2 linked regions of the Shimia isoporae genome follow. The protein of the gene in region 1 interacts with the protein of each later gene in a pairwise test. Links are inferred from orthologs where the notes say so. Each region holds a gene or a part of one and is shown on either strand. Other genes may lie near its edges. The genes, in order: rplK and BXY66_RS03475.

Region 1 (15,407 bases):
CGCCGGCTGCGTCGCCGCCGCCTGCCATTACAACTGCGCCGCCAGCTGCGGGCTCGATGCCATACTCGTCTTTGAGGATGGTTTTCAGTTCTTGTGCTTCCAGCAGGGTCAGACCCACGATGCTTTCGGCGAGTGCTTTCAGATCAGCCATTTTTGACTCTTTCCGTTTCTAGGTATGTGTTCCAACGTTGGGCAATTGTGCCTACGCGGTTCGTAAGTTGCTTACGCAGCCTCTGCCTTTTCCTCGATGGTAGACAGGATGGATGCGATGTTCGAAGCAGGTGCGCCAATGGCGCCGGCGATGTTGGAAGCAGGTGCGCCGATGCAGCCAACGATGGAGGCAATAAGCTCCTCGCGGGAAGGCATTTTCGACACTGCTGTAACACCAGCACGGTCCAGAGCGTTCTCGCCCATTGCACCGCCGAGGATTTCAAACTTTTTGTTATCCTTGGCGAAGTCCTCGGCCACTTTGGCTGCTGCCACAGGGTCCTCGGAATAGGTCAGAACGGTCATACCCGACAGAAGGCCACCAATGCTTTCGCATGGTTTGCCGTCCAGGGCGATCTTGGCGAGCCTGTTCTTGGCGACACGCACTGCACCACCCGCTTCGCGCGCACGCGCACGGAGGTCTTGCATGTCAGCAACCGTGAGACCCGCGTAGTGGGCAACCACTACAACGCCAGAGCTTTCAAAGATCTGGCCGAGCTCTTCGACCAACTTCTCTTTTTGTGCTCTATCCACAGTTTTACTCCAAAATTGGGGATTGCTCCCCGGCTCAGTTTTGCGCACCACAAAAGCGGCACGCGTTTAGGTCCATACAAAAGGGTTGGGAACCAAGATCGCCGAAGCGCCCAACAGGGCCCTTCATAAGAATTCTTGTCTCTTACCCCATCTCAGAAAGGAATTATTCAGACCGAAATCCGAACCCTTCGTCTTGGACAGGCCACTCACAGAGAATCAAGATGACACTCTGCGTGTGGGCAGGGCGTCTTTAGGCCCAGCCTACAGCTTTGTCCACAGGAAAGTGAAAGGATGCAATCACAACGCGCACTTCAGTTATGTGCTATGCTGCCTGTGTTTCCAAATACCCATAGAATCCCGACTTCATTTTGAGGACAACAGAATGGCATTCGTAGGCGGCACAGATCTGGACGACAGCGCACTCATCGGCAGCGAACTCGGCGACATTATCCGTGGCTACCTTGGCAACGACACCCTGCGCGGCCGCGCGGGAAACGATCGCCTGCACGGTGACGAAGGCGACGACGCACTTTGGGGCGGCGACGGTAGTGATTTGATCTTTGGCGGCGTCGGAACCGACACGCTACGCGGCGGAGCAGGTAACGACTATTTGGCCGCCGAAACTGGTAACGACTCAGTTTTTGGTGGTTTGGGTGATGATCTTATTGCTTGGGACGTCGGAGACAGCCTTTTTAACGGCGGAGGCGGAAGCGATACGCTGAGCATGGCTCGCTACATAGCAACCACAGGCATCACGATAGACTTGCGTTTGCAAAGCGTTCAGGCAACCGAGTTCGGTCAAATAACACTGCGCAGCATTGAAAACGTCATGGCCTCCGATTTCGCCGATTACATTGCCGGTAACCGGTCAGCCAACGAGCTTAATGGACGCGAAGGTAATGACACACTGCTCGGATTTGCCGGCAACGACTCATTGCAGGGCTGGTCTGGTGACGACGTCCTCGTCGGCGGCGCGGGAGACGACCTTCTCGATGGCGACTACCTTCCTCCTTACACACATACTCCCCAGATCGGGCACGATCACATGTCCGGCGGAACAGGCAACGACACTCTGAATGGGGGCTACGGCGACGACACAATGCTTGGCGGACAGGACAACGACACGCTGTTCGGATTTGTCGGCGAAGACATCCTCAAGGGCCAAGCCGGAAACGACACGCTCTTTGGCCACCACGACAATGATTTCCTGAGCGGCGGGGGCGGCGACGACAGCCTAATCGGCGGTTGGGGAGAGGACACGTTGCTGGGTGGAAAGGGCGATGATTTTCTGGATGGCGGAGCCCATGCAGACACATTTGTGTTCAAGGACGCGCACGGTAACGACACGATAAGCAAATTGGGTAACTCCGACGTGGTGAACTTTCGCCACCATTCAGCTTTCGCATCATCCAGCGATGTCAAAGCCGCTTCTTCAACAGTGGGAGACGATCTGTTGATTATCACCGGCATAGGGAATTCCATCCTGATACAAGGCGAAACCCTGAGCACCTTCGACAGCATCAATTTTCTGTTCTGAACAGCGGGCTCGATGTCACTGTCTTGCGTCAGTCCCATCGGCCCGGAACTCTACGCAACGCTGCCAGCATTTCCTCCCCAACGCGCTATGCAATAGGCGGCTAGCCCGCTAGAACTTGCGTCAAGGCAAGCACATTAAGCGTCCCGTCACGCAATTACGCCCAAAGCGCCCCACCATTTACATGCCAATCTGCATAAATCGCCAACGCCGATCCAGCTCCCTTTTTTGTTCGCTGCTACGCATAGATACAAAAAACAGGTTTTCTCGAACTTCTTCCGGCAACGTCAGAGCCGGGATGTTGTAAACATCCCAATCCACCATTTCCAAGGTCACGGGCGCAGAGATAGCCGCCCCTCCCCAAATCGTTGAGAGTGCGAGGTTTTCCGGTTCAACGACGTGATTCAGAAACTCCATCGCCCCAGTGACGTTTTGGGAGTCCACAGGAAGCACGAAAGAGTCCACCCAAATGTTGGCTCCCTCCTTCGGCAACACATATTCGTATTTGTCTGTAATCTCGTCGATCATGGGACCAAGCGCCTCGGTGCTCCATGTAACGGAAACACAAACCTTTTCTTCCACAAGGTCGTCATATTGGTCCGTGTCATAGGAACGCACATAGGGCGCAATTGATGCCAGCACGTCAAAAGCCGCATCCAGATCGTCCTGCGCAAGAGAATGCGGGTCTTTGCCGAGATAGGCCAATACCGTAGCAACGACTTCCTCATTGGAATCAATGATCGAAATGCCACAATCCGCAAGCTTGGCCGCATTCTCCGGATCATAAATCAACGCCCAGCTGTCCGTGGGAACATCAGGCAATCGCTCAGCCACCGCCTCGCGATCAAACACCAACCCGGTTGTGCCCCACAGATATGGCACCGCGTATCCATCTGCTTCCGGAACCGTTTTGCGGAAAACATCCCAAAGTTCCGCGTCCAGATCGGCAATGTTGGGCGCAAGCGCCGGATCAAACTTCTGGAGCGCGCCAGCTTCAGCCAAACGACCAACGGTCTCGGCTCCAACAACCGCCAGATCATAGCCAGTGCCCATTGCAGCAAGGCGTGACTCGGCTTCGTTGCTTTCGCCATATTGCTCAACCCTGACAGATTTTCCGTGAGCCTCCTCGAAACTTTCGAGGACTGCAGGGTCAATGAATTCCGACCAGTTGTAGAACCAGATTTCATCCGTATCAGCAGCCAGAGGTTGCGCAATCGCAACTGTGGCTAAAACCACTTTCGATATTTCCGTCATGCGCATTTGATGTTCTCTTTCTCTTCTGCATTTTTAAAGTTCAGGTGGCGCAGCAATTCTTCTTCGAGCGCCTCACGTTTCAGGGGTTTGGTCAAATAGCCGTCCATACCGGCGGCGAGCCCCTCTTCCCGATGTTCTTCCATGGCATTTGCCGACAGGCCAACAATTGGAGCCGCCACGCGGTTCGCCTCTACAGCGTTGTCGTGAATGCGCCGTGTTGCTTCGAGCCCGTCTATGCCCGGCATCCTGACATCCATAAGGACCAACTCGGGCCGCCAGTCAGCTTCGGCCTTGACTGCGGCGATGCCGTCTTCGGCACACAGAACCACGCAACCAAGCCGTTCCAGCATTTTGGTGGCGACCAGCCGATTGACCCGGTTATCGTCAACCACCAGCACTTTTCGCCCTTCAAGACAACTCAGGTCGCGGCTTCGTTTCTGCGAGAAGACTGGCCGTGGCGCCGCATCCCGCACAGGCAGGACCACCGAGAATGTTGAACCACAACCAACAGTGCTTTCGACATCAACGTCGCCCCCCATCGCCTCGGCAAGACGCTTCACAATCGCCAACCCGAGGCCGGTGCCGCCAAACCGCGTCGTTGTCGAAGCATCAGCCTGTTCGAATTGGTCAAACACACGATCAAGCGCATCCTCGGAAATGCCAATGCCTGTATCCTGAACAGAAATGCGAACCATCCTTGGTTTCTCAGCGTTGCCCGAGATTTCTTCGAGTCGAAGAACAATGGATCCGCTGTCTGTGAATTTCACCGCGTTGTTGACGAGGTTCAGCACCACCTGACGCGTTGGCTTGGCAAATCCGGATACCCAGCAACCTTCGCCTGTGTCTCCGACTTCAAGCTTCAGCACGATGCCCTTTTGTTTGGCCTGCGCCGCAAACAAATCCCCCACTTCCTGGCAAAGCTGCCGGACATCAAAGTCGGCGCGCTCCAGTTCAAGCTTGCCCGCCTCGATCTTGGACAGGTCCAGAATGTCGTTGATGATCTGATGAAGCGACTGCCCGCTGGAGACAGCAAGGGACAGCATTTGCCGCCGTTCCGGATCGGTTTCACCTTCCAACAAAAGTTGGTTCAATCCGAGTACACCGTTCAGTGGCGTGCGAATTTCATGACTCATAGTCGCCAGAAACAGCGATTTTGCCTGCGAGGCAGCGAGTGCTTCTTGCCGCCCCGCCTCGATCTCTTCCTGGCTGGAAACAACATAGCGTTCTGTCGGCAACAAGACCGTGAAAAACGCGACGGCCATACCGCCAAGCGTCAGCAGAATAGCGACCAGAGAAAAGAGGACCTGCCGATGACCGGCTTGTTGGACAGAGAGCAACTCTGATTCCGACACCTTCAAAAGAACGGGCAAAACCTGCCTGCTTATGTTGGCGGCCAAAGCGGCTGCCTTCGCTGTTCCAGGATCCGAGCGCGACGAAGTCACCACTTTGTTCGCCAGAAAAAACAGATCCTCCAGCTCATTTAGTGGGCTCAGCGTCGGCTGGCGCAGCACCCGTTCAGAGCTTTCAGAATATTGTCCGGCCTCCAAGGCGATGTGCACGCGCTCAAGTGCTTGCTCACCGCTGCGCACAGCGCGACCGACCCTCGCCTGATCAACTTCCGAGCGCTGCGACATTGGATTGACTCGGATCTGCTCGAATGCGGTGGACATTTCCGCGACAGACACAAGGATTTTGTCCAGATCGTGCGCATTGCTGTTTCGCATTGCGGTGGCGCGCTGGCTGTGGGTCGAAATGAAGAAGGCTCCGAGACTCGCCACAAGTAGGATACCCAAAGCGAGGGTTCCTCTACGACGAATATAGTCTTTGGATAGTTTCGAACTTTTCACGGCCAGACCTGTTTCAATTGAAACCGACAAAGACCCGATTTGAATTTCCGTTGGGTTAATACAACGAGAGACCCCACCGCTATTTAGAAAAAATTCGAGAGACCCTCTCCGCGCAGTCAAAACGAAAAAGGGCGCCCCGATTGGGACGCCCTCAAATTATTGGTTCTTTCGACCTTACTGAGCGGCTGCCGCGTCCACGTCGATGGTCACGCCCGGGCCCATGGTGGAGCTCAGAGCGATCTTTTTGACGTATGCGCCTTTTGCGCCAGCTGGCTTGGCTTTCAGAACGGCTTCCATAAAGGCTTTCACGTTCTCAACCAGCTTGCCTTCGTCGAAGGAAGCTTTGCCGACACCTGCGTGTACAACGCCGGCTTTCTCGACTTTGAACTGAACTTCGCCACCTTTGGCGTTCTTGACCGCGTCGGCCACGTCCATGGTCACGGTGCCAATCTTGGGGTTCGGCATCAGGTTGCGTGGGCCCAGGACTTTACCCAGACGACCAACAACAGGCATCATGTCCGGGGTCGCAATGCAGCGATCGAACTCGATGGTTCCGCCTTGAACGGTTTCCATCAGGTCTTCTGCGCCAACGATGTCTGCGCCAGCTGCCTGAGCTTCTTCCGCTTTCGGGCCACGTGCAAACACTGCAACGCGAACGGTTTTGCCGGTGCCGTTAGGCAGACCAACAACGCCGCGGACCATCTGGTCTGCGTGGCGTGGGTCAACACCCAGCTGAACAGCGATTTCGACGGTTTCGTCGAATTTCGCGGTGGCGTTGCCTTTGACCAGAGCAACAGCTTCTTCGACGGTCAGGTTCTCTTTGCCTGCGAACGCTTCGCGCGCTGCGGCAGTACGTTTTCCAAGCTTCGCCATTACTTCACCTCGATGCCCATGGAACGCGCGGAGCCAAGGATGATCTGCATTGCAGCATCGATGTCGTTAGCGTTCAGGTCTTTCATTTTCGCTTCGGCGATTTCTTTCACCTGAGCGGCGGTGACGGAACCCACGGTCTCACGACCCGGGTTGTTCGCACCGGATTTCAGCTTGGCAGCCTTCTTCAGGTAATAAGACGCAGGCGGCGTCTTGATGTCCATGGTGAAGGACTTGTCCTGATAGTAGGTGATCACGGTCGGGCACGGCGCGCCGGGCTCCATGTCCTGTGTCTTGGCGTTGAACGCCTTACAGAATTCCATGATGTTGATGCCGCGCTGACCCAGCGCCGGACCGACGGGTGGGGAAGGGTTGGCTTGACCTGCAGGAACCTGCAGCTTCATTGTACCAGCAAGCTTCTTAGCCATTTGGTTTTCCTTTCAACGTAGGTGGAACGCGTTCCACCCGGTTTATGTTGCGTGGTCCGATCCAAACATCGCGATGCCCGAATCTCCCACGGAGAATCTCGCCCGAAGACGATAGACGCGCGATCTACGCCTGTTCGATCAAGTTGGCAAGGGGTTTACTGCAGTTTTTGGGAACGACCAGGACTTTGCTCCCAGATGCGGTGATCGCTTCAAATTGAGCCACCTCAGTCCAACAAAAACCCTTTGTCACGGACAAAACGCCCAAATCCCCGACGTTCGGAAAGTGAATACTGCCGCGCCTTGTCCTCGGACCAACCATAAGCATCAGGCCGATCCTGATGCGCTGCATCATTTCGTCTTGATGCATAGGGCTGTACCGCTTCGCGATCCCGATCATAGGCTTCAACGACGCCGCGCAAGTTTTGCTCGTCATAACAGTCGCGATGCACAGTCACATCCAATGGCAGCCTGACGCTCGGAGTCGCATCTCCTTGCGGCCAACCTATCGCAAGCCCCGCAACCGGAAAGACATGGTCTGGTAACTCGAGAATATTGCTGATCTCTTCCGGCTCGTTGCGCACGGCACTTACCGGACAACATCCCAGCCCTGTGCTTTCCGCTGCCAAAACATACGCCGACAGAACTATCCCTGTATCCACCGATGCATTGAAAAAGGCGTCAAGGTGATCGTTCGCAAACGGTAATGCCCGCCACTCGTGGATCAGACGCTGGCGGCGATTGTTCCCGCAAAACACCACAAAGGCTGGCGCTCTATGTGCCCAACCTTCTCCGTCGATCAACGCATTCAAACGCGCCCGACGCTCAGGGTCTTGCACAATGATAATGTCGCATTGTTGCAGGTCGCTTTTTGTTGGCGCGCCCAGCGCGACAGCGGCCAAAAGCTTGAGCGTTTCGAAGGGGACCGGTTGGTCCCGAAAAGCACGGCAGGATCCGCGCGAGGACAGGTTTGAAAGAAGTTTCGGAATGTCGGAGAAGCCTGCTTGATCTGCGGCGGTCTCACCAGTCGGGCCAAAACGGTTTCTAAGAGTATCGCGTAATGAAACTTTGGTCATACCGGCTGCTACCACGCCTCTCTGGCGACGGCCAGATCAACCGTTGAACAGGAACCAGTTATCCATTTGGACTCAAACGGTTTCCAAGTTTTCCAAGAACCCGGGTCCTGGCCGTTTCGGCGGCGGAATGGCAAAAATCGTTAATTTGTGTTAAGATTTCGCCGCTTTTCCCAAGAAAACTGCACGTTATTTCAAGTGCGCGTAACGATTTTTAGGAGACGATTATGCACGTAATAGGACCACATAAATTCAAAATCACGGAACCCGGCACCAATGACTTGCACATCCTGTACGCCTGGTCCGGAGGCTCACTGAAAAACCCCAGAGTGATTGGACAGCCGCAGCCCAAAAAGATTGTCGCAAAGGACAATCAAGTACACATTACCTGGGAGAACGAGGTGCCCCAAGGCACGAGCGTCAGCGTTCAGGTTGACAGCCTGTTCAAGCAAACCAAACCCATTTCCTACCAACACACGAAAGACGGCAAAGCGATTGGCGAGCCCATTCCTTACCACCAGAAAGAAGGCAAAGATTGGCGGCGCGGGATGCGGGAGCGCTGGCCCGTTGAAGTTGGCCCTCGCGCGCCCGCATCCATGTTGTCCACTGGACGACTGGGGATCATAAACCGCGAGCACGTCATCAAAGACTACAGCGGAGAGGTTCTCGCGAAGAACCTTCACTACGGCGGTTTTGAAAAGGAAGACGCCGACAAGATCGCGAATATTGTCAGCCCATATATCGTGGCGGTGGGCCGCAATCCGGTTTCCACGCTGGCGATGCGCGCGATTGTCGGGGAAACAGTAATGAACCGCGACAATCCGGATCCGACGGCCATTCGAGCAGCCATCATGGCAGATCACGCCAACTTCGGCTCGGCACGCCCCTTCCCTGCGGTTGTCGGGAATGAACACAAAATCATCCAGATGAGCGGTCGATTCCTCGCGCAGGTCGAAACCGCAAGCGCAATGGTGGCCGCGGGCGAACGCCCGCCGGACGAAATGATCAACCTCTATGACGAAGGCGTTTCCATTCAGGCCCACGCTGCGGAAATGGCCATCTCATACAAGCAGTTCTGCCTGCACCCGATGACCCACATGCCCATCAAGCCAACCCCGATGCCTTCGTTCGAGGTACTTCTTGATATGGAAAACCGCTATGGTTTCGTCCCTATGGCGATGCTGAAGGCGTTCTTCGCCCCTACGCCCACCACCGATTGGCAAGCGGTCATCGAAGAGATCCTGTTCAAGACTTTGGGCGCCCTCGATCTGATCGACTTTTACGTACCCATCCTCGAAATCCTCCGCGGCGGAGAGTTCAAAGACGTCTGGGAAGACCTGCTCAGAGCCGCCGCCGAGCACGATTTCTGGGAGCTTGTGAAAACCTTGCTTGAGGACTTCCTGCTCTCGGACAAGTTCCGCGAACTTCTGATCAAGAAACTGGGCAAGGAGGTTGCCGAAGAGATCCTGGAGAAAATGTTGCAAAAGTGGATTCCGATCCTCGGCTGGGCACAGCTCATCGGTAACATCATCGCCGTTCTTATCGTGCAAATGCTATACTACTACTCCCTGATTTTTGGCCCGTTCATCTTGCCGAAATGACGCCTACCGCCAGGTCAGAAACAACAACACCCGACCTAAATTGGTCGGGTGCATGAAATTCTTCTTTCTTACGATTGTTCAGCGCCAGCGCAGATTCTCACGGCTCAACTGATCCAGACTCGTGATCCCCATCAGCTTCATGTCCCGCTCAATCTCAGTGCGCATATTGCCCAGCACGCGTTCGACACCAGCCTGCCCCGCCGCCGCGAGTGCATAGAGGTAAAGCCGCCCGCCGGAACAGGCCTTCGCCCCAACCGACAACGCCTTCAGCACATGTGTGCCGCGTTGAATGCCGCCTTCGCAGATCACATCAATCTGGTCGCCCACGGCGTCACAGATTTCTGCCAGCTGATCAAACGGCGCGCGCGATCCGTCCAACTGCCGCCCACCGTGGTTGGACACCATGATACCGGTACAACCGATATCAACCGCCCGCTTTGCGTCTTCGACACTCATGATGCCTTTTAGAGCAAACTGTCCGTTCCATTGGGCACAGAGCTTCTCCGCGTCCTTCCAGTTCATCGACTGGTCAAGCATTGTCGAGAAATACTCTCCTACTGACACGGCCAGATTGGTCCCTGCGCTCACATGCCCCGACAGGTGCGGCATGTCGAATTTCTCTTTGGTGAAGAAGTTCCACGCCCACATCGGATGCGCCGCAAAACTCAGGGCCGAAGCCGGTGTCAGCTTGGGCGGAGAGGTAAAGCCCGTGCGCAAATCCCGTTCGCGGTTGCCGCCCGTGATGGTATCCACCGTCAGCGCCATAACCTGAAAATTCGCCGCCCGCGCACGTTCCAGCAACGCATCGTTCAAGCCACGATCCTTGTGGAAGTAGAACTGGAACATCTTCGGCCCCGGCGCGATCTTTTCGATCTCTTCAACCGTCACCGTCGCCAGCGAGGACACGCCAAACATTGTTCCGTATTTGGTCGCCGCCTTGCCAACCGCCCGCTCGCCTTCGTGATGGAACAACCGCTGCAAGGCTGTGGGCGCGCAATAGATCGGCATGTCGAGCTTCTGGCCCATGACCTCCACCGACATATCGACGTTTTCCACCCCGTTCAGGACGTTGGGCACCAAATCCACGTCGTCAAAGCTCGTGGTGTTGCGGCGGTAGGTGATCTCGTCATCCGCCGCCCCGTCGATGTAGTGAAAGATCGGTCCCGGCAGGCGCTTCTTGGCCAGCTTCCGAAAGTCCTGAAAATTGTGGCAATCCGTGAGCCGCATGGCACGCCCTCCCCTGACGCTTTGGCAAATCCCTTAAATTGGTAATTTTCTTTTACCAATATTTGCCAAAGCTGCAAGAGAGTTTGTGATCGACTGAAGACGAAGGTGGGAGTCCCTCAGAATTTTCCGGAATTTGCCCATTCCTCGCGCGGCGGCACCGGCTCTGCATTGTCCCAATGTTCAACGATCTTGCCATTCTCAATTCGGAAAATATCCGCCTGACACATGTCCTGACCATTCAGCCGTGTGCGGTTGAGCGTGGCGACAAAATTCCCCTCACCCACCATCAGGAAGCACTCCTGAAAACTCAACGGACAGTCTTCCGCGCCATAGAAAGCGGCAAAGGCCGCCAGCCCGTCCTCCATCCCGGATGAGTGCTGATGGAACACCTCATCGCTGATGAAATCCCCCATCCGGTCTACCCGCCGCCCGATCAGACAGGCGTCTATAAATTCCGCCACCAGCGCCTTGTTCGCCGCCGTTTTATCGAGATCAACAACGTCCGTCGGCCCATCTACCAAGGTTCGACCCGCCGGATTGGGCGGTGTGTCTTCGCCAATCACGTCCCAATGCTCGACGATCAGCCCTTCGTCGTCTGAATCAAAGAAGTCCGTCGTGACCCACCTCGCAGCCCCGCCATTCAGAACCTGATGCGCCTGAAGGAAAACCTTCGGCCCATCCTGCAGCGCCCGCACCACGCGGATGTCCCGATCCGGATTGCGCTCGATGAAAGGTCCAAAGAAAGCCAGAAACCCCTCCTTGCCGTCCGCCACTCCTGTCGAATGTTGCGTATACCGCGCGCCGGTGTAGGCATTTACGGCCTCCTCCGCGTGCCCGTCCCGAATACCCTTCATATACAGATCGATCGCATTTTCCTTGGCTGTGGCCATGACGCCCTCCAACAAACCGCACAAACAAAAACGCCCCGATGGTGACACATCGGAGCGCTTAATCAATTCACGAATTTGAGGGGAGACCCCTAAAGCCATTAACCCTGCTTGGTCACCTGAGTGTACTCCAACTCGACCGGGGTCTCGCGGCCAAAGATCGACACGGTCACCTTCAGGCGCTGGTTGTCTTCGTCCACTTCCTCGACCATGCCGTCGAAATCTTCGAACGGGCCGTCGTTGACTTTGACCTTCTCGCCCACCTCGAAGCTGATCATCAGCTTCGGCGCTTCTTCGCCTTCCTGCACGCGACCAAGGATGCCCTGCACCTCGGCGTCACGCATCGGCATCGGACGGCCCTGCGGGCCAAGGAAACCGGTGACGCGGTTGATCGAATTGATCAGGTGATAGCCCTGATCGCTCATTTCCATGTGCACGAGAACGTAACCGGGCATAAAGCGGCGCTCGGTGGTCACTTTCTTGCCGCGACGCACTTCGATCACTTCTTCAGTCGGCACCAGCACTTCGTCAATCTGGTCCTCGAGCCCTTGCTCTTCGACCGACGTGCGGATTGTCTCGGCGACCTTCTTCTCGAAGTTCGAAAGTACGCTGACCGAATACCACCGTTTTGCCATGTGACCGTTCTTTCCCGTCTTACCGGCCTGGGCCGGGTGTCATTTCAATACGCGCCCCGACGGGGGCATTTGGGAACAAAAAATCGGCGTGCAACTTGATTCGCCACACGCCACATTCCCGAAGTAGGCAGTGAACTACCGCCGATACCATTGGATTTCAAGAGCCAAAGGCCGCGAAGCGACCTCACCAGCCTTAGCCGAAGAGCGACAGAATGCCGTTCAGACCGCCGCGGATCAGAATGTCCACAAGCGAGAAAAACGCCGCAGTCAGCGCCGCCATGATAAAGACCATGACCGTGGTCAGCAGAACTTCGCGGCGAGTCGGCCAAACGACTTTGGACACTTCCGCGCGGACTTGCTGAATAAAGGTGATCGGATTGGTTTTCGCCATGACGCTTCTTCTTTGCCTTGATCAGAGGCTGACATACTTGGCTGGCCTGACAAATTCAAGGCCATTTGGCGCTCTTTGATCGTTGAAACGCCTTCAACCACCAATTCGTGAGATACGTGCCGCAAATGACGGGTCTATCGGCCCATCCCATGCATCGTCATCAGTCACGGGACGATAGAGCAGATGACGCATGCTATTGGGGAGGAGTTTTTCCACAAAGCGCGCCCGTGCCGGGTCATTCCAGATAAACCGCTGAATGCGGCGTCCGACGATGCGCGCCATACGGTCCTGACCGATCAGGGCCCCAAGCAGCAATAGTCCGGAAAGGAATGTCAGAACCAGCATCGGAATGAACATCGGTTGCCAATAAACCACCGAGCTCAGGAGAGCGACAGACAGGATACGGGGCGTTGTCAGAAAGCGTCGCAAAGCTCGTGTCGGCCCGCCCTCGACAATCTCGAGCTTGCGCCAGGAGCGTTCTCGCGGAGCCTCAACCCAATCGTGCCATTCCGCGGACGTCGCCTCAGCACGTGCCCTTGCGCCAACCGGCGCGACATTGTGTTCGATCGGCTCGGGGCGGGCTTCTACTGGTTTGGGTTCGACAGCGAGGGCTTCTTGGGGAACGCCCGCGACGGCCTCGTCATCTGCAACCAGATTTCGGATCGCATCAAGGGTTTCCTCGCCGAACGGCTCGCCGGGTTCTTTGATATCCGCGCCATACTGCGGCACATCACCTTTGTCATAAAGCGTTGGATCGTCGTTGCTCATACCAATCACCATCTCGACGCACCCTTGGTAAGCGCGGCACGCCGTTTCCTGAGACGCCGCCGCCCTCACACAGCCACGTACGAATCAAGTTGAACTCTAACTGTTAGGGTTTGCTTAAGACTTTGGTGCTCAGCAGGCACAGTTGTGGCGATTTTGAGGCAAATGCTCAAAATCGCCTAGGGGCTTGTTGCCCAACTCTCTGAAAAGAAAGGTTATCTTCCGGACACGAACTTTTGCGCCAGTCGCAGTTCATGCTGCCAATATCGCATGCACCAGAGGCCCACACCACGCAAGGCATCTCGGACCCGCTCTGGTCCAACAGCAACCGCAGCCACAATAAACAGGATCAGCGACCAGATCAGAAGCCGGATCGCCACAGCCGGCATAACCAAAGCGACCGTGCCAACCATAATCAACGACAGCAAACGCGGGCGTGGCCACCGACGCGCCATAAGGGCGTCGCGTTCAGCCTCGATGAGCGCCAACTCTGCCGCAGGTGCTCCCGCCAATTCGGGAGCATTCCGCTGCATCGCTGCTTCAACGCGGGAAATCTTTGGCTCGGCCGGTTCATTTGCCTGCGCTCCAACAGTCCGCCGCGCAGCTTCAATCATCAGCCGGTGAACTTCTTTTCTAGGCTTGGAAGAAACAGCACTGTCTTCCCGCTCAGGCATGAACGGACCGGTGTCGTCAAAATCCCCTAGTCTCCAATTCTGTCCCATGTCGTCCCTTTCGAACAACGCCCCCTGCTGCGCTGTCAAAATTTACAGCCTCGCGGAATGGTTAATGAAAGGTAAATAGGACGAGTCTTAGCGGGCTTCTGGGCATTCTCTGGGCCATTTGTGTCGCAAATGGGGCAATTACCCGCGTCAATCTCAGCTCAGCTCCCTGCAACAGCGAGGTCTTTGCCTCGCTCAGACGACGCAGTTTCCACCCTCTCCAACGGCTCCAACACGACCGGCTTTTTGTCCGGTCTGCTGGCGGGCGTCACTGTGATGCTCAACAAACTCTCTAGCGTGTAGTAGCTCCGAAACAACCGGAACAGCGTGTACTCCGGAACATAAAGCAAAGCGCGCCAGGATCGGTTGATCAACGTCGCCATGATCGACACAAGGAACGGTGCTCCTATCGCAACAGCAAAGATAGCACTTAGCTGCGGCCGCATCTCTGGCGAGAACGGATCCATGAACTCGATCATGCCAAAAAATATCAGCCCGATCGACATGGCACGGAATGACGTGTTCAACAGCATCAGCGGAAGAATAACGATCCCTCGCAAAGACCGGTGATTGATGCGCGACGCTTCGGCACAACGCGCGGCGATGTGAAACGCGGACCTGAACCAGCGCATCCGTTGTTCGCGCATGTGATGCAGCGTGGCAGGCACCTCACTCTCATAGCGCACCTTCGGATCGACCATCACGCGATACCCCATCTCACCGATGCGCATCGACATGTCTGAGTCTTCGCCGTTCAAGCCAAACGCAAAGCCACCAAGCAATCTGGGAAACTCGGAGCGGTACACCGCGAACATGCCGGGTATGGCAACCAGCGCCTCGATCGCGTCGGTGCCAATCGCATAATAGCCGTGGTTCACCAAAACTTCAGACTGCCGCGCCCTCTCAAAGAAACTGCGACCACGGGTGAAGGGCACGCCGCCAAGACAGCCGAGCGTCGGATCACTGAAGTGCGACAACGCCCGCCAAAGTGCATCGGAGTGGATTTGCGTATCGGCATCAATGCGGATCACAAAGTCTGTTTGTACCTCCGCAAAACCTCGGTTGAGCGCATGCGCCTTACCCGGTCTCGCCTCGTCAATGACCCGTCCATTCACATGACGTGTTTTCGCAAAAGCGGCCTCGGTAACAGCGCGAGTGGAGTCCGATGAGTTATTGTTTACAACGAGTACATTCACCTCACCGCCGTATTCAATCGCAGCAGCCTCAATCGCGGCAACGGTGTGCGCAATGATATATTCCTCATTGTGTGCGGGGATCACAATCGACAATGGCGGCCGGAACTGTGGATCCGGAGTGTCCCTGCGGCGATCCCAACACGACAAAAGGTAGAGCATCAAAAAGAGACTCGGTAAGAACAGGAAAACGCCCGGCCCTAGTCCGCCCAACAGCGAGAACGACCGCAACTTCGTGATGAATT
Region 2 (15,504 bases), on another replicon or contig:
CGGGCGGCTGCGGGTCGGGCACAACCGGAGCCGTATCCGGCTCGGTTTCGACAATCTCTTCGGGAGCAACCTGCGCAACGTCCTCGTCGGGCTGCTCTGCAACTTCGGGTGCTTCGGTTGCTTCTGGCGGTTTGGGAGCGACAACCTCGGAACTCAGGTCCGGCGCTTCTCCCGGTGGCGTTAGCGCTGCGAACTCTTCTGCCGTAATGATCGCTACTTCAGACACCTCGACAGGCGGCAGGTCCGAGCGGAAAGCACCGCCAAACAGAACCCAGCCGATCAGCCCCACATGGGCCGCGCCAGAGATATAATGTCCGATATGCACCTATTCGCGCTCCGGCTTATTGCCCGTCTTGCCCGTCAAGTGTCGGCCCGCCGACATCGGTCACAAGACCCACGTTTGAGAACCCGCCCGCATTGAGCGCTCCCATGACCTGCACCACGGCCTCATAGGGGATTGCCCCGTCGGCGCGCAGATATACGCGATCACTGTCGCGCTCTGCGGCAACCGCACGCAGCATAGGCACGAGCTCGTCGGCAGCAACTTGCGTCGTCATCACGCTGATGGACAGGTCTGCGGCGATGGTCACGGTCAGGGGTTCTTCCTGTTCGCCCGGCAAAGGGTTCGCCGCTGTCTTGGGCAATTCCACGGGCACTCCGACGGTCAGGAGCGGCGCTGCCACCATGAAGATGATGAGTAACACCAGCATGACGTCCACAAACGGTGTCACGTTGATTTCGCTCATCGGCTGGCTGCCACGCCGGCTGCGGCGACGCCGTTTGCCGCCGCCTCCGCCTGATTTCATTACACCCGCGCCCATAACTCAGGCGTCCAACTGACGGCTGAGGATGGTGGCAAACTCATCGGCAAAGGCCTCATATCCGGCGATGATCCGGTCGCTGTCCGCGCTCAGCTTGTTGTAGAAGATCACCGCGGGGATTGCGGCAAGCAAACCCAGCCCCGTCGCCAAAAGCGCCTCGGCAATACCCGGTGCCACAACTGCAAGATTGGTGTTCTGCTGCGCGGCGATCTCGATAAAGGCATTCATGATGCCCCAGACGGTTCCGAACAGCCCCACAAATGGCGCCGTCGATCCGACCGTCGCGAGAATGGGCAAACCGTGTTGCAGCTCGTCTGCTTCCTTGGCGATGGCCACATCCATAGACCGGTCAATCCGGCTTGTGGCGTTCGCGATCAGCCCGCCATCCTGACGGTGGCTGCGCTGCCATTCGACCATTCCGGCTGCAAAAACCCGCGCCGAACGCCCACTGGGTTCCGGCCCAATCTCTTCGAACAGCTTGTCCAGTGGTTCTCCAGACCAGAAAGCCCGGTCAAACCGCGCCGCCTCGCGCCGCGCTTTGCGATACATGATGTGTTTCTGGATAATCACCGACCAGGCCCAAAACGAGGCCACGATCAGCATGATCATCACTAGTTTTACGGTCAGGGTTGCGCGCGCAAATAACGCCCACATCGAAAAATCGACTGCTGCTTCCATACTGCCTGCTCTGCTTTCGGCCCTCTTCTGGGGCTTTGATTTGCTGGAAAGTTAACGCAGGTCCAGTGCGAAAGCTATCAATTTGGCGTCAGAGGCAGCAAATGCCCCTGATTAGTGCACCATTTGGCGGATATCCGCCGGTAAACGCACCGGTTGGCCTGTTTCGTTCATGCAAACCACGGTCACAGTCGCCTGAAACAACAGCTCCTCGCCCCGTTTTACCCACTGATCCATGACCAGTCGCGCTGCGGAAACGCTGCTCACCTTCGTCTCGACGGTCAACTGGTCGTCCAGAACGGCGCTGCCAAGGTAGTCACATTCCACCCGCCGCACCGCAAAGACGATACCTTCTTCCTTCATCTTAAGCTGATCCATCCCGATCTCGCGCACCCACTCGCTGCGACCACGTTCGATGAACTTGAGATAGTTGGCGTAATAGACGATCCCCGCCATGTCGGTGTCTTCATAGTAGACGCGGATCGGCAGGGTGTAGATCATGGCAGGTGCTCCGGAATAAGGTTGTCAAATGCGTAGGAGGAAACCGACGTTTGGGCAATACCCACCGTGCCCTCACCCATCCGCCTGGATCAGATGCACATCGCGCTGCGGGAACGGGATGGAGATGCCTTCGGCGTCAAAGGTCTCTTTCACCAGCCCCGTCAGGTCCCAGTACACGTCCCAATAATCTTCCGTCCGCACCCAAGGACGACAGAACAGATTGACCGAACTTTCCCCGAGTTCCCCGACAAAAATCGCAGGCGCCGGATCCGGCAAACAACGTTTGTCCGCAGCCACAAGTCCCTTCAAAACCTCAAGGGCTTCCGGCGCGCTATCGGAATAGGCGATACCAAACACCAGATCCACACGACGGGTTTTGGCCGCACTCACGTTGGTAATCACATCCCCCCAGATCTTGGAGTTCGGCACAACGATGATCTGGTTGTCGAACGTGCGGATTTGCGTGGAAACGACCGACATGTCATCCACCACACCGCTGGCCCCCGACACTTCGATAAAATCGCCGGTATCGAAGGGTTTGAGAACCATGATCATCAAGCCGCTCGCCAGATTGCCGAGCGTGTCCTGTAGCGCAAAACCGAGGATAAAGCTCAACCCGCCAAACACGGCAAACAGAGGTGTGACGTTTACCCCTGCGATGCCCAGCGCAATCATCAGCCCGACAACAACTGTGATCCAATAGACTACGGTCAAAACAAACCCACGCAAAAGGTTCGACATCGCGGGCAGCCGCCGCAATCCGCGGGCCGCGAGATTGCGCACAAACCGTGCAACAAACAACAAGACAATCAGGGAAACAAAGAACACGGACGTCTTCATCAAAAAGCCCAGCCCGCCATCGCGCGATCCCAACCAATCCCAAGCAATGGAAAACAGCGTTGCCGGATTGGTTGCTCGAATCGTCGCCCCTGCAACCACGGTCAAATACCTTTGGTGGGGGTCAATTTCTTCTGCCTTGCCGCCCTTGGCGGTCCAACTGGCAATAACGGCACGATAATTGTCAGCCACGCGCGTCTGCTGTTCCAGCGTCGCCTCAACCTGTGCCCGCGCCGCTTTTGCTGCGTCACTATCTCCGCCATCGTCTTTCTGGCTCAATTCCACAAACTCGGAGATGACGTCCGAAAGGTGACCCTGCCACACATCAGCAAGCTCCGAAATCTGCGCAACGGTCAGCGGAACCACAAACAGTTCCAATTTTTCGGTTTCAACAGTCGGATCACTGGCTTGTGACACCATGTCTTCCGAAGACGCCTGTGCGCACGCCGCCCATACTCCGAATAGGAAAATCGTGAAAACGCACATCAGCCACTGGGGCAACGTTCTGAAATTCGCCATGTTCCAAAACCTTTCAAATCAACTACCCAGCATCTTTCCCTTTCGCTTAGCGCTTTTCAAGTTTGACAAATCAAAAGGCCACCCGCGGTTGAGCGGATGGCCAAAACTGGTCCGGGTAAATTGTCTAGATACCGATACCCGCGAAGCGAACACCGCTCAGGTCGGCCATTTCGCGCTTCCAGGTTGTGATGTCGTCGCGATTGAGATCTGACAGGCTGGAATGTCCGCACGCCCGCGCCAGAACCTGCATCAGTTCAACGCTTGCACCAAAGTACCGTGCCAATTTCTGGGCGCCCACCTGCACATCAAGCCGCTTGCGAAGTTCGGGCTTTTGCGTGGCCACCCCGACCGGACAATTGTTGGAGTTGCACATCCGCGCCGCGATACAGCCTACGGCTTGCATCGCCGAATTGGACACCGCCACCGCATCCGCTCCCAATGCCATCGCTTTCACAAAGTCCTCGGCCACCCGCAAACCGCCGGTGATCACCAAAGTAACTTCGCTGCCTGCCTTGCTGTCCAGATGTCGGCGCGCCCGTGCGAGGGCCGGAATGGTGGGCACTGAAATATGGTCGCGGAATATCAGAGGCGCGGCACCGGTTCCGCCGCCGCGTCCATCCAGAATGATGTAATCTGCACCCGCTTCCAGTGCAAAATCGATATCAGCTTCGATGTGGTTGGCAGACAGCTTGAACCCGATCGGAATGCCTCCGGACCTTTCCCGAACCTGATCCGCTACTTTCGCAAAGTCCGCAGGGGTCTTGAGATCCAAAAACGTGCTTGGGGAAATGGCGGCCTGCCCGGGCTCCAAACCCCGCACATCCGCGATCTTTCCCTGTACTTTCTCCCCCGGCAGATGGCCGCCAGTGCCGGTCTTTGCCCCTTGTCCACCTTTGAAATGGAATGCCTGCACGCGCTCTGTCAACGCCACATCCCATCCAAATTGGGCGCTCGCCAACTCATAGAAATAACGTGAGTTTTCCGCCTGCTCCTCTGGAAGCATGCCGCCTTCACCGGAGCAGATACCTGTCCCTGCCATCTGCGCGCCCCGCGCCAATGCGGTCTTTGCCTCTTCGCTCAAGGCCCCATAGCTCATGTCGGACACAAACAGCGGAATTTCCAGCGTCAGCGGCTTCTTCGCACGTGGTCCAATCACCACCGAAGTCGCAACCGGAGCATCGTCCAACAAGGGCTTTCGCGCCACTTGTGCGGGCAGGACCTGAATATCGTCCCAATGCGGTAGATCTTTGCGGGGCACACCCATCGACCCCATCTCGCCGTGGTGACCAAGCTTGCTTAACCCGTCGCGCGCCAGTTCATGAATTCGCGCCACAGTGGGTTCTTCCGGCGTCGGCACGGCCTCCGGCACATCCGACACCGGCTTCGGCGCCGGATCACCGATTTTGAGTTCCCCAAGTTTGGCGTGTGTTCCATCGCAAAACGGCGCATTCGCACTGGCTTTACACTGACACAAAAAGGCAGTGCCGCTCTTTTCGGCGACAAATTTCTTGGGTGTCATTCCTGTGCCAGCGTGACTTCCGTCACAGAACGGTTGGTTTTTGGACCGCCCGCAACTGCACCAGAAATAACTCTTCCCTTCTTCCAACTCGACTTTGGTGGGGTTGGTCGCCGCAATGATGGGCACGTCGCCTGCCATGATGTTCTCCCGTTCGCATAAGGTTGGTACGATTCACACTGCACGGAAGATCTAACGCACAAAACCCTATAGAAATGCACATCAAGGTGCGTAGAAGCGCAGAGGTAGCCGGAAGACAGCAAGGCCGGCTTTGGCCGCCTTGTCAGTTGTCCAGCCGCAGTCTTGCGAATAGCCTCAAAGCATGGCTGGCATCCACACTCGCCGGCGGCATCATCCGGTCATAGGCCGCCGCTGCCACGGCAGCAATCTCGGGCCGCAGGACCGTCGCGCCGCTGTCAGGCACCACCGCAAGCGGCGAGCTGTCGCGGAAAGCCTCCGGCCCCCAAGTGACAATCACCTGCACCGCCTCGCCCAACGCCAGCGCCTCTGCCGGAATTTTCGACATCGCTGCATTCATGCGCAAAAACACAAAAGCCGCCTGAATGGAGCCGTCATTGTCAAACCGGAAGGCCCGATACTGCGTGGCGTCTGCGGTCTGCAGCTTGCCGACCAGTTCTTCCAGCCCGGGGATCATCCGCTCAAGATCGGGCACATCCAACAATTCCGCCCATTCGCGGAAAAAGAACACCATCAGGTTGCTGCCAAGTTCAGGGTCGGTCTCCGCCATCTGGTGCCCAACGAGAGTTGCAACCGCTTCGATCGCGCCTTTCACGGTCGCCAGCGTCTCGTCCTGCACACCAAAAACCACCGGCGCGATTGGCCGTCCCCAACGGGCAAAGCCGTAGCTTCCGTCCTCACGTGTGAACAGGCGCTCTACGTCTTCAGGTGTCATCTCGGGTATCCTCTACCGATCTCAAATAGGCGCCCCACTTCTTGTCCAAAGCAGCGCCAAGGTCCACCCCCTGACATTGGCCAAAAAAACGCAAGAAGCCAAAAAGGTCGGCTAATTGTCATCAATATCAGATTGCATAGCATCCGATGCCAAATCCGCGCGACGCCAAGCTCTTCAAACTGTCGCAAACAAATCTCACTGTTCCAGCAGGCGCAAATACCATACCGACGCCAAACCGACGTTTTGCAGACGCTTTGCAGCCTCACCCAAACAGGTTCGATTGTTCATTTTTGCGTGGCGCCTCCAGCCCAAGATGACGCCATGCCTTTTGCGCCAACATTCTTCCTCTGGGGGTGCGCTGCACCAGACCTTGCTGCAACAAAAACGGCTCGATCACTTCCTCAATCGCGTCCCGGCTTTCGCTCAATGCCGCAGAAATTGTGTCGATCCCAACCGGCCCGCCACCATAGTTCTCAGCAATGAACGTCAGGTACCGTCGGTCAGCCCCATCCAGCCCGAGATTGTCCACGCCCAACCGCGTAAGCGCCCCGTCTGCAAGAGGTTTTGTTATCTTCCCATCACCTTCGACGAGGGCGAAATCGACCACCCGACGCAGCAATCTTCCGGCAATCCTGGGTGTTCCTCTCGATCGCCGCGCGATCTCGCGGGCACCTGCTTCATCCGCTGGAACACCAAGCTTGCGCGCGTTACGCGTTACGATCTCGTTGAGTTCGTCCTCGGTGTAGAACTGCAGCCGCGTCGGAATCCCGAAACGGTCCCGCAAAGGTGTTGTCAGCAAGCCCAAACGGGTGGTCGCCCCGACCAGCGTAAAAGGCTGCAACTCAATCCGTACCGTCCGCGCAGCCGGCCCCTCACCAATCACAAGATCAAGCTCGAAATCTTCCATCGCCGGATAGAGAACTTCCTCCACAGCGGGATTTAGCCTGTGAATTTCATCAATAAAAAGGACGTCTCGCGCTTCAAGGTTGGTCAGGATCGCGGCCAGATCGCCTGCCTTTGCCAGCACCGGACCAGACGTCATACGAAAGTTCACCCCCAACTCTCGTGCCATGATCTGCGCCAAGGTGGTTTTCCCCAGCCCGGGCGGTCCATGAAACAGCGTGTGGTCCATCGCCTCACCGCGCCGCTTTGCGCTCTCAATGAAGACACGCAGGTTGGCGCGTGCCTCTCGCTGTCCGATAAACTCTTCAAGCGCCTGCGGCCTCAAGGCTCTATCAGCGTCTTCCGGTCGGGCTTCGGGGCGCAATGTCGGGTCCGGCTGGTCCATGAATTATCCCTTCGGCGCCAAAAGCTTGAGAGCCGTTCGGATCAGGTCTGCGGCTTCAGCGTCCGGCATCTCTCCAGCCGCCTCCGCCACGGCCTGTGCGGCCTCGCTTGGGCCATACCCAAGGTTGCCCAAAGCTGACAACGCATCCGCCTGAACGCTCGCTGCAGCTTGGGCCGCGGCCCCGCTTGCAGATGCGCCGGATCTCAAACGCGAAGGCGCGACGTCGCTATCGTCAATAACATCCTCGGATGCTGGCGCTTCTGCCGGGGCATCTCCCATCGCCTGAGACAAAGTCCCGCCCAGAGCCATGATCTCGGGCGCCTTGTCCTTCAACTCGATCACGACTCTTTGCGCAGTTTTCGGACCAATGCCTTTTGCCGCCTTGATCGCAGTCACATCACCAAGCGTTATGGCGCGGCTCACACCGTCCGCACCCAAAGTGCCAAGAATAGCCAACGACGCTTTGGCCCCAATGCCCTGAACGCTCATCAGGAGCCTGTGCCACTCTTTCTCAAAAAGCGTGGTAAACCCAAAAAGCTGCAACAGGTCTTCGCGCACCAGCAAATCCGTATAAAGCGCCACAGCCTCACCCGCAGGCGGCAACGTTGCCAACACGCGGTCGCTGCAATAAACGACATAGCCAACGCCGTTCACATCGATCAGCACATGATCCGTCGTGCGGTATTCCACTCTTCCGGAAATCTTGCCAATCATGCGCTCGCCCTCTTCAGTGCCGCATCATATCCCGCACCCGCTTTGGCATAGTGCGCATGACAGATTGCGATCGCTAACGCATCCGCTGCGTCCGCGCCGTTGATGCTCACACCCGGCAATTGCAGTTTGACCATGTGCTCGACTTGATGTTTCTCGGCATGGCCAACCCCGACCACAGTCTTCTTCACCTTGTTCGGCGCGTACTCTCCAATAACCAAACCGGCCTGCGCGGGAACAAGCAACGCGATCCCTCTGGCCTGCCCAAGCTTCAGAGTGCCGGCACCATCCTTGTTCACGAATGTCTGTTCAATCGCAGCGTGGTCTGGCTGGAACCGCGCAACCACGTCGGTGAGTTGCTCATGTAGGCTCAGAAGGCGTGCCGCCAGATCCGCGCCCACAGAATGGCAAATCCCGTTTGCCACGTGCGAAAGGCGACTCCCGTCGGCGTCAATCACGCCCCACCCCATATTGCGCAACCCGGGATCGATTCCCAAAACCCGCATAATTTGCCTCACTGCCAAGTAGTTTTTCACATTTTCTCATGCAGTAGCACGAAACGGGAACAAACTCCAAGACAATAGCACATTGTGAATTTGCGACAGAAGAATGCTTATTGCCGACAATCGTTAACGCCCCAGCAACAATTTGCGGTCAAATACGACACCCAAAAGGTCGTTTTCCGCCTTAATTTTAAGGGAAATAGGCGGATTTCTACCTATGCAAAAATTGCATCCCACCTATGAAGTAATACCTCTTGTTTCCTTAACGACCTATCCATATTTGCCGGTCATCAGAACAACGCGGACCACCAAAACATCAGCTTAAAGGAATATGGAAATGGCCTCGATTGAAAACACCTCGAACACCACCACTAACGGCCATTTCGGCTCGTTTATCTCCTCCATCGTTGCATCTGTCGCAGCATGGAACGACGCGCGCCTGACCCGCAACGCGCTGCGCCAGCTCAGCGATCGCGAACTGGAAGACATCGGTCTGTCCCGCGACGACATCAACGGTATCCGCTAAACCGGATAACTCCGCCCGATCAGGGCGTCGATCATACCGCTTTGGAACCGTGGCGCCGAAAGGCACCACGGTTTTCTTTTTCTGTAATGACAAAAAAACAGCCTCGGGGAGAGAGACCCGAGGCTGTTTTTGCGATCTTGGAGGGATCGTCAAATTTCGTGTTTGTCTCAGAAAACGCTTTTCACCTGCGTGGCGACCCACCGGCTTACCGGGTCCGGGCTCATGGTCCAGGACATCACCTGCTCCGCGGCCGAAGCATCCGCCATACGGGCCACATGCTGGGAATAAAAGTCGGGGCCAAACTGAGCAATCATGATGCCTTTGATGGCAAAGAACGCCACTGCAACCATCATCAATCCCGACCAAGGGAAGCTGCGGCGGTTCGCTTTGCCTTTGACGATCACATACCCGTTGCGGTCAATCGCTACGGCTTTGCGTCCCACACGGCCGGTCTTGGCCTGTTGACGATAAATCTTTGCAAGACGGTCGTGAAATTCTGCGTAAGATTCACTCATGGCACTAGCTCTTTGTTCGGCCCCCACCAAACATGGTCAAAGTCGCGCCGAATTGTGGCGAAAGTAAGGCAAGTTGCCGAAAATACGGCAAAATCAGGACAAATCTGGCGAGAATGCCTCATTCCGAAATGCCTTTTGGAAACAGTGATTTCGAAGGAAATTAGACTGTTCGAGATTTGCCAACAATATGCAAAACACAAGCACAAAAAAAGGCGGCCAGCGCCGCCCGATTCTGAAGAAGTCTTAAGATTCGCTTAAACGAAAATGTGTCAGCGTCGCGTTAGGGTCAGGGTTGTCCACTCTCCGACTTCCTCACGGGTGTGCACGTCAAATCCGGCAGCGTCATAAGCCGCGACAACGTCGTCCGCCTGTTCGTTCAGGATGCCGGACAGGATCGCATGCCCCAAAGCGGATACATTGCTTCCCATGTCGGGCGCCAGATCCACCAACGGCGCCTTCAGAATGTTCGCGAACACCAGATCGTACGGCGCTTTCGCCGCCAGTTCGGGGTGCCCGAAGCCAGCTGCTTCAAGGCAGACCACCTTCCCATCAAGCCCGTTGGCTTTGACGTTGGCTTCCGCCACTTCAACCGCGACCTCATCGATGTCGCTTGCCAGCACCACATCCGGCCAGATGCGCGCCGCACCCATCGCAAGAACAGCTGTACCACAGCCGATATCGGCGACGTTCTTGCCAACAAACCCTTCGTTTGCAAGACGATCCAGCGCTTTAAGACAGCCAAGTGTTGTTCCGTGATGCCCGGTACCGAAAGCCATTGCCGCTTCGATCAGCAGAGGTTCGGACCCAGCAGGAACCTTATCGGCGTCATGACTGCCATAAACAAAGAACCGGCCCGCCTCGACCGGTGCAAGCTCACGCTTTACATGAGCCACCCAGTCGGTTTCCGGCAATTCGCTCACCACAAAAGGTTTGGCGCCAAAGGCAGCTGCCAGCACCGCAAGCCCGGCTTCGTCAGGCTGCTCCACGAAATAGCCACCGATCTCCCACAGACCGGATCCGTCCTCTACCTCGAAGACACCGACACCAGTCGGCTCCGGGACAAGGCGCTCCATGGCGTCGCCAAGCTTCTCCGCCTGGTCCTTGCCGGTCAAAGTGGTTAGTGCGGTGAATGTGGGCATAACAGCTCTCCGAATGTCGCTGCGCTGCGCTTAGGGCCTCTCTGGCGCAGGGTCAAGCGTCGCGGACCCGCTCTCAATGCCAAAGCCACGCAAGAAGTGCCATGCCCAGAGCGCCGCGATGATGCCAACAACAACGCTGACAACCGTCTGCCCATAGACCACACCCGGGGCTGCAAACCAGCCCGCACCCAACATCGCCGCCGGCAGAATGAAAACGCCGTCGCGAGCCCAGTTGATCAACGTTGACCGCCCGGGTTTGCCCAAATTGTTGAACGTCGCGGTTGCCACGAACAGGGCCCCGACAAGCATGAAGCCGCCTGCACCTACATAGGCAAACGCGAGGTAGACGTCCTGCCCCCGCTCTGCCAATCCGAAGCCTCCGACAACGGCCTCCGCAGTGGCTGCGAGAATAACCCAGGTCACAAAGGCATATCCCATCGCAAAGACGAGTGCGTCGCGAAAAGTGCTCCGCAGCCGGTCGAACTGTCCGGCTCCGTAATTCTGGCCGAAGATGCCACCGATTGCGCCTGACAAAGAGAATATCCCGCCAAATGCCACAACAGTGAGCCGGTTCAGCACCGCCCAACCTGCGACGGCATTGTCACCAAATCCGGCAATCACACCCGTGAGCAAATAGTTCCCAAAGGGCGCGGCAAGCTGCGTCAACATTGCTGGTAATGCTACGGCGAAAAAAGGCTTCGCGACCCGCTTGACCGCAAAGACCGCCGGACGGGCCAGCAGATCATGCGTACCAACGGCAAACCGCAGCGCCATTCCCGCCAGCACAACGCGCGACAGCACCAACGCCCAGGCCGCGCCGTCAATCCCCCAGCCCAGATACAGGATCATAAAGGGATCAACCGCCATGGAGATCGTGCCCGACGTAAGCGTAACAAACATTGCCCGCTTGCCGTCTCCTTCAGCTCGCAACACCGCCGACCCCACGAGCCCAAAGGCCATAACCGCCAACGAAGGAATTGTGATCAGCAGATACCGCGCGGCGTATTCGAGCGTTTCACCGCTCGCCCCCACCAGCTCCAGCAACGGATACCGCAACGCGACCACCACCGCAGCAACGATGGCCTGAAACGTCACAGAAATCACCATCGAGGCCGTCGCATCCTCCCGCGCACGGGCTTGTTCACCCTTACCGATGCGCCGGGAGACCAACGCGGTTGTCGCGATCATCAGGCCAATGCCGCTGGAAACCGAGAAAAATTGGATCGCGAAAGCGAACCCCATGGCTGCAACCATCTTCGGATTGCCAAACTGTGACAGCCAAAACAGGTTCGCGAGGTCGACCAGAAAGACAAAGGTGATGCCAACGGCGCTGGTCATGGTCATGCGCACCACATGCCCCATTGTGGACCCGTCGAGAAATCTACCGCGCTTCTGCATGTGTTACTCTGCGGGTGCGCGCGCGAACACGGAGAAGCGGGTTTCGTTGCCCTTTTCAGGATGGCGCGGGATCAGCGTCGCGAGGATCAAAGAGACACCCGCCATCGCCGCCGCCAACACGAACACAGCACCGGGCGAGGCCAGCCATAAAAACCCAAGCGGCACCGGAAGCGTGACTGCGGCAATATGATTGATCGTAAAGGCCACGGCTGCCGTCGGTGCCATGTCCTCAGGGTCGGCAATCTTCTGGAAATAAGTCTTCAGAGCAAAGGCCAGCGAGAACAGAAGGTGGTCGACGACATATAGCAAACAAGCCACAAGCAGCCCCCAACCGAACATGTAAATGCCGCCATAAGCGAGGAAGACGATCACAAGCCCAGTGTATTCAAAAATCAATGTGCGCCGCTCGCCAAATCGCGCCACTGCATGACCAAACGCTGGCGCCAACACCATATTGGCCACAAGGTTGAGCAAGGCGAGGCCCGCGACTTCGTGCACTTCAAAACCAAACCGCTCCACCATCATGAACCCAGCAAAGATCACAAATATCTGTCGCCGCGCGCCAGACATGAATTGCATGGCATAATAGAGCCAGTACCGTTTCTTGAGCACCATCTTTCGAGCTTGTGGCGTCGGGCTTTCAAACTGTGGAAAAGCAAACAGGCAATAGATGGCGATCAACGCCGTGACGCCGCCACCAACAAGGTAGACCTGCTCATAGCTCCACTCAAACCGCTTCCAGCCAACGGTCAAAAGTGCGTAAGGCACAAGCGCCGCCGCCGATCCAATTCCGACCAGATACCCCAAAATTTTCGGCGCGACTTTCTTGTCAAGCCACTGAAGCTGCAGCGATTGGTTGACTGTCTCGTAGTAGTGAAATCCGATCGAACTCAGCAATGTCAGCGTCAAGATCCCGGACATCTCCGGAAAATAGGCCGTGACGGCGGTCGCGGCCCCCAACAGAAAAAGCGACAAAAGCCCAAGCGTCTGTTCCCGAAACAGATACAAGAGGTAGATGACCAGAATTGCGAGGAAGCCGGGAATTTCTCGGACGAAATGCAAAATGCCAATGTCGAGGCCATCAAAATCCGCCGCATCGGTCACAAAGTTGTTGAGAAGTGCCAGCCAGACATTGAACGCAATCGGCATACCGATTGCCATCAGCACCAACAAAGCGACAGGCCGCCGCCAAACCGGCAGATGCTGTGCGTCATCAAGGGAAATTCTTTTGAACATGCTTCGGCTTTACGCCTGTGCGGTGCGAATGGCGAGACACAAATTTGCACAGAGCGTGTGTTTGTCTAGAGGTGACCAAACGGTGCGCCTTCGGCGCTCAGGCTTGCAGGATGCGAGGCGCTGCCTCGCGCTCCAGGGTATTTTAGGCCACAAAGAAGGTCAGTAAAAACTCTGCGGGTCGATGTCGACGGACAGGCGCAGATCGCCCTTTAACTTGAACTGGCCAACCCATTTGGCCAACGCCGCCTGCAAAGGCGCACCTTTGTCCGCTTTGACCAGCAAGCGCACGCGGTGCCGGCCGCGCACGCGCGCAATCGGTGCTGGCGCAGGGCCATAAACTTCTGCGCCGATCTCGCGCAGCATGCCAGCATTTCGCGCAAGTGCGTTCCCAAGGTCGAAAACCTGCGACACATCCGGACCGGATAGGATAATTCCGGCCATCCGGCCGAAGGGCGGTACCCCGGCGAAGCGGCGCTCGTCCGCTTCTGCACGCCAGAAACCGAGCTCGTCGCCAGCCAGCGTCGCGCGGATGACCGGATGCTCGGGCTGATAGGTCTGCAAGAGCGCCTGCCCTGGCTTTTCTGAACGCCCCGCCCGCCCTGCAACCTGTCTCATCAACTGAAATGTGCGTTCGGCGGCGCGCAGATCGGATCCTTGCAGGCCCAAGTCGGCGTCGATTACACCGACCAACGTGAGCAAAGGAAAATTGTGGCCCTTGGCTACGAGTTGGGTGCCAATGATGATGTCGGCGCCACCGCTCGCGATTTTCTCGATACCTTCCTTCAGGGCTCGGGCCGATCCGAAAAGGTCAGACGAGAGAACCGCCTGACGCGCATCCGGCCAGAGTTTTTCGGCCTCTTCAGCGAGGCGTTCCACCCCCGGACCAACCGGTGCAAGCTTTCCTTCGACGTCACAACTCGGACAGGTGTCGGGCATAGGTTTGGTCTCGCCGCACTGGTGACACACCAGCCGTTTCAGAAAACGGTGTTCCACCATCCGCGCATCACAATGATCGCAGCCCACTTGATGCCCACAGGCCCGGCAGATGGTCACCGGCGCGTAGCCCCGACGGTTGATGAACAACAGGGACTGCTCGCCTTTCTCAATACGCCGATCCACCGCGCGTTTGAGCGTCGGAGAAATCCAACGGTCCCGTGGCAAATCCTCGCTCCGCATGTCTATCGCGCGCATTTCGGGCAGCACAGCCGCACCGAACCGTGAAGTCAGTTCCAGCTTTTCGTATTTTCCGGCTTCGGCATTGGTCCAACTTTCAAGGCTAGGAGTTGCAGAAGCCAGCACCACCCGAGACGCAGCAAGAGACGCCCGCAGCACCGCCATGTCCCGAGCATTGTACAGCACGCCATCCTCCTGTTTGTATGAGGTGTCATGTTCTTCGTCGACGACGATCAAGCCTAGATCACGATAGGGCAAAAACAGCGCGGACCGCGCGCCGATCACCATCTGTGCACCGCCCTGCCCGACCATCTTCCAAGTGCGCCGCCGTTCTGTCATGGTCACACCGGAATGCCATTCGGCAGGCTTCGCCCCGAACCGCGCTTCTACGCGTGTAAGAAACTCCGCCGTCAAAGCAATCTCCGGCAGCAGCACCAGAGCCTGCCGCCCCTTTCGCAGGCATTCAGCCACCGCTTCGAGGTAAACTTCGGTCTTGCCCGAACCGGTAACCCCGCGCAAAAGCGTTGTCCCATAATCGCCGCTTCGCACTCCAGCCCTCAAGGCGTCGGCCCCTTTTGCCTGTGCTTCAGTCAGGTCTTTTCCGCCATAGTCCGGATCAAGGCGCATGAATGGCACATCGCGTGGTGTGTCCTCTTCTCGCACGACGCCCTGTTTCACCAGACCTTTGATGACCGAATTGGTTACGCCTGCCATTTGCGCCAACTCGCCCATGGTGAAGGAAAGCCCGCCATATTCGCGCAAAGTCTCGAGTACACGCCTTCGCGCGTCGGTTTGCCGATCCGGCTCACCTTCGCCCAACCGATAGATCTTGCGCATCGAAGGCGGATCCGACAGCCCAGGCGCCCGCGTCGCCAAGCGCAGCATCGCGTGCATCGGCGTTAATGTATACGCCGCAGCACGTTCCAGAAACAGCCGCATGTCCTCGCCCATCGGCGCCACGTCCAAAACGCGTTGGACCGCGCGGATGCGGGAGATATCGAAGTCGCCCTTGCCGGGTCCCCAGATGACCCCGAGCACCCGTCGCGGCCCCAATGGCACCTCGACAAAAGCACCGCGGAAACACCCACCAGTTGGCGCCTTGTAGTCCAGAAACCGGTCCAGCGGCTGCGTGGTCAGAACCGCCACCAGCGCGCCTTCCTCAAAATACTCCGGTCCCATGTCGGGCTCTGTCATGCTCGTGTGATCCGCTGTGCCTGCCACGCCAGATGAAGG

Evidence for each region.
Region 2: the proteins of rplK (region 1) and BXY66_RS03475 interact in binary tests that used the Escherichia coli proteins (3 or more experiments, as listed by UniProt). The link is inferred for Shimia isoporae from one-to-one orthologs.

Annotation. Positions count from the first base shown.
Region 1 is NZ_SMGR01000003.1:21,984-37,390, forward strand. The notes cover bases 4,962-7,859. They hold rplK (50S ribosomal protein L11), read right to left. Parts: upstream 6,675-7,859; coding sequence 6,249-6,674; downstream 4,962-6,248. Other genes in these bases: BXY66_RS14460 (ATP-binding protein), read right to left, coding at 4,962-5,322; rplA (50S ribosomal protein L1), read right to left, coding at 5,551-6,249; BXY66_RS14475 (nitroreductase family protein), read right to left, coding at 6,899-7,747. Also shown: rplL (50S ribosomal protein L7/L12), read right to left, coding at 1-151; rplJ (50S ribosomal protein L10), read right to left, coding at 223-741; BXY66_RS20705 (calcium-binding protein), read left to right, coding at 1,124-2,278; BXY66_RS14455 (extracellular solute-binding protein), read right to left, coding at 2,456-3,535; more of BXY66_RS14460, read right to left, coding at 3,526-4,961; BXY66_RS14480 (hypothetical protein), read left to right, coding at 7,972-9,345; BXY66_RS14485 (alpha-hydroxy acid oxidase), read right to left, coding at 9,424-10,572; BXY66_RS14490 (nuclear transport factor 2 family protein), read right to left, coding at 10,689-11,462; transcription termination/antitermination protein NusG, read right to left, coding at 11,561-12,094; preprotein translocase subunit SecE, read right to left, coding at 12,288-12,485; BXY66_RS14505 (hypothetical protein), read right to left, coding at 12,579-13,253; BXY66_RS14510 (hypothetical protein), read right to left, coding at 13,466-13,972; BXY66_RS14515 (glycosyltransferase family 2 protein), read right to left, coding at 14,131-15,407. UniProt on the Escherichia coli protein: Forms part of the ribosomal stalk which helps the ribosome interact with GTP-bound translation factors.
Region 2 is NZ_SMGR01000001.1:697,113-712,616, reverse strand. Bases 8,530-11,524 are described here. They hold BXY66_RS03475 (50S ribosomal protein L11 methyltransferase), read right to left. Parts: upstream 10,465-11,524; coding sequence 9,595-10,464; downstream 8,530-9,594. Other genes in these bases: BXY66_RS03470 (MATE family efflux transporter), read right to left, coding at 10,495-11,524; BXY66_RS03480 (hypothetical protein), read right to left, coding at 8,978-9,325; BXY66_RS03485 (DUF1127 domain-containing protein), read left to right, coding at 8,622-8,810. Outside these bases: BXY66_RS03535 (energy transducer TonB), read right to left, coding at 1-325; protein TolR, read right to left, coding at 342-821; protein TolQ, read right to left, coding at 825-1,499; ybgC (tol-pal system-associated acyl-CoA thioesterase), read right to left, coding at 1,611-1,997; BXY66_RS03515 (mechanosensitive ion channel family protein), read right to left, coding at 2,070-3,353; BXY66_RS03510 (glutamate synthase-related protein), read right to left, coding at 3,478-5,010; BXY66_RS03505 (hypothetical protein), read right to left, coding at 5,153-5,782; Holliday junction branch migration DNA helicase RuvB, read right to left, coding at 6,045-7,070; Holliday junction branch migration protein RuvA, read right to left, coding at 7,074-7,784; crossover junction endodeoxyribonuclease RuvC, read right to left, coding at 7,781-8,287; more of BXY66_RS03470, read right to left, coding at 11,525-11,862; BXY66_RS03465 (MFS transporter), read right to left, coding at 11,866-13,098; BXY66_RS03460 (primosomal protein N'), read right to left, coding at 13,258-15,465. UniProt on the Escherichia coli protein: Methylates ribosomal protein L11.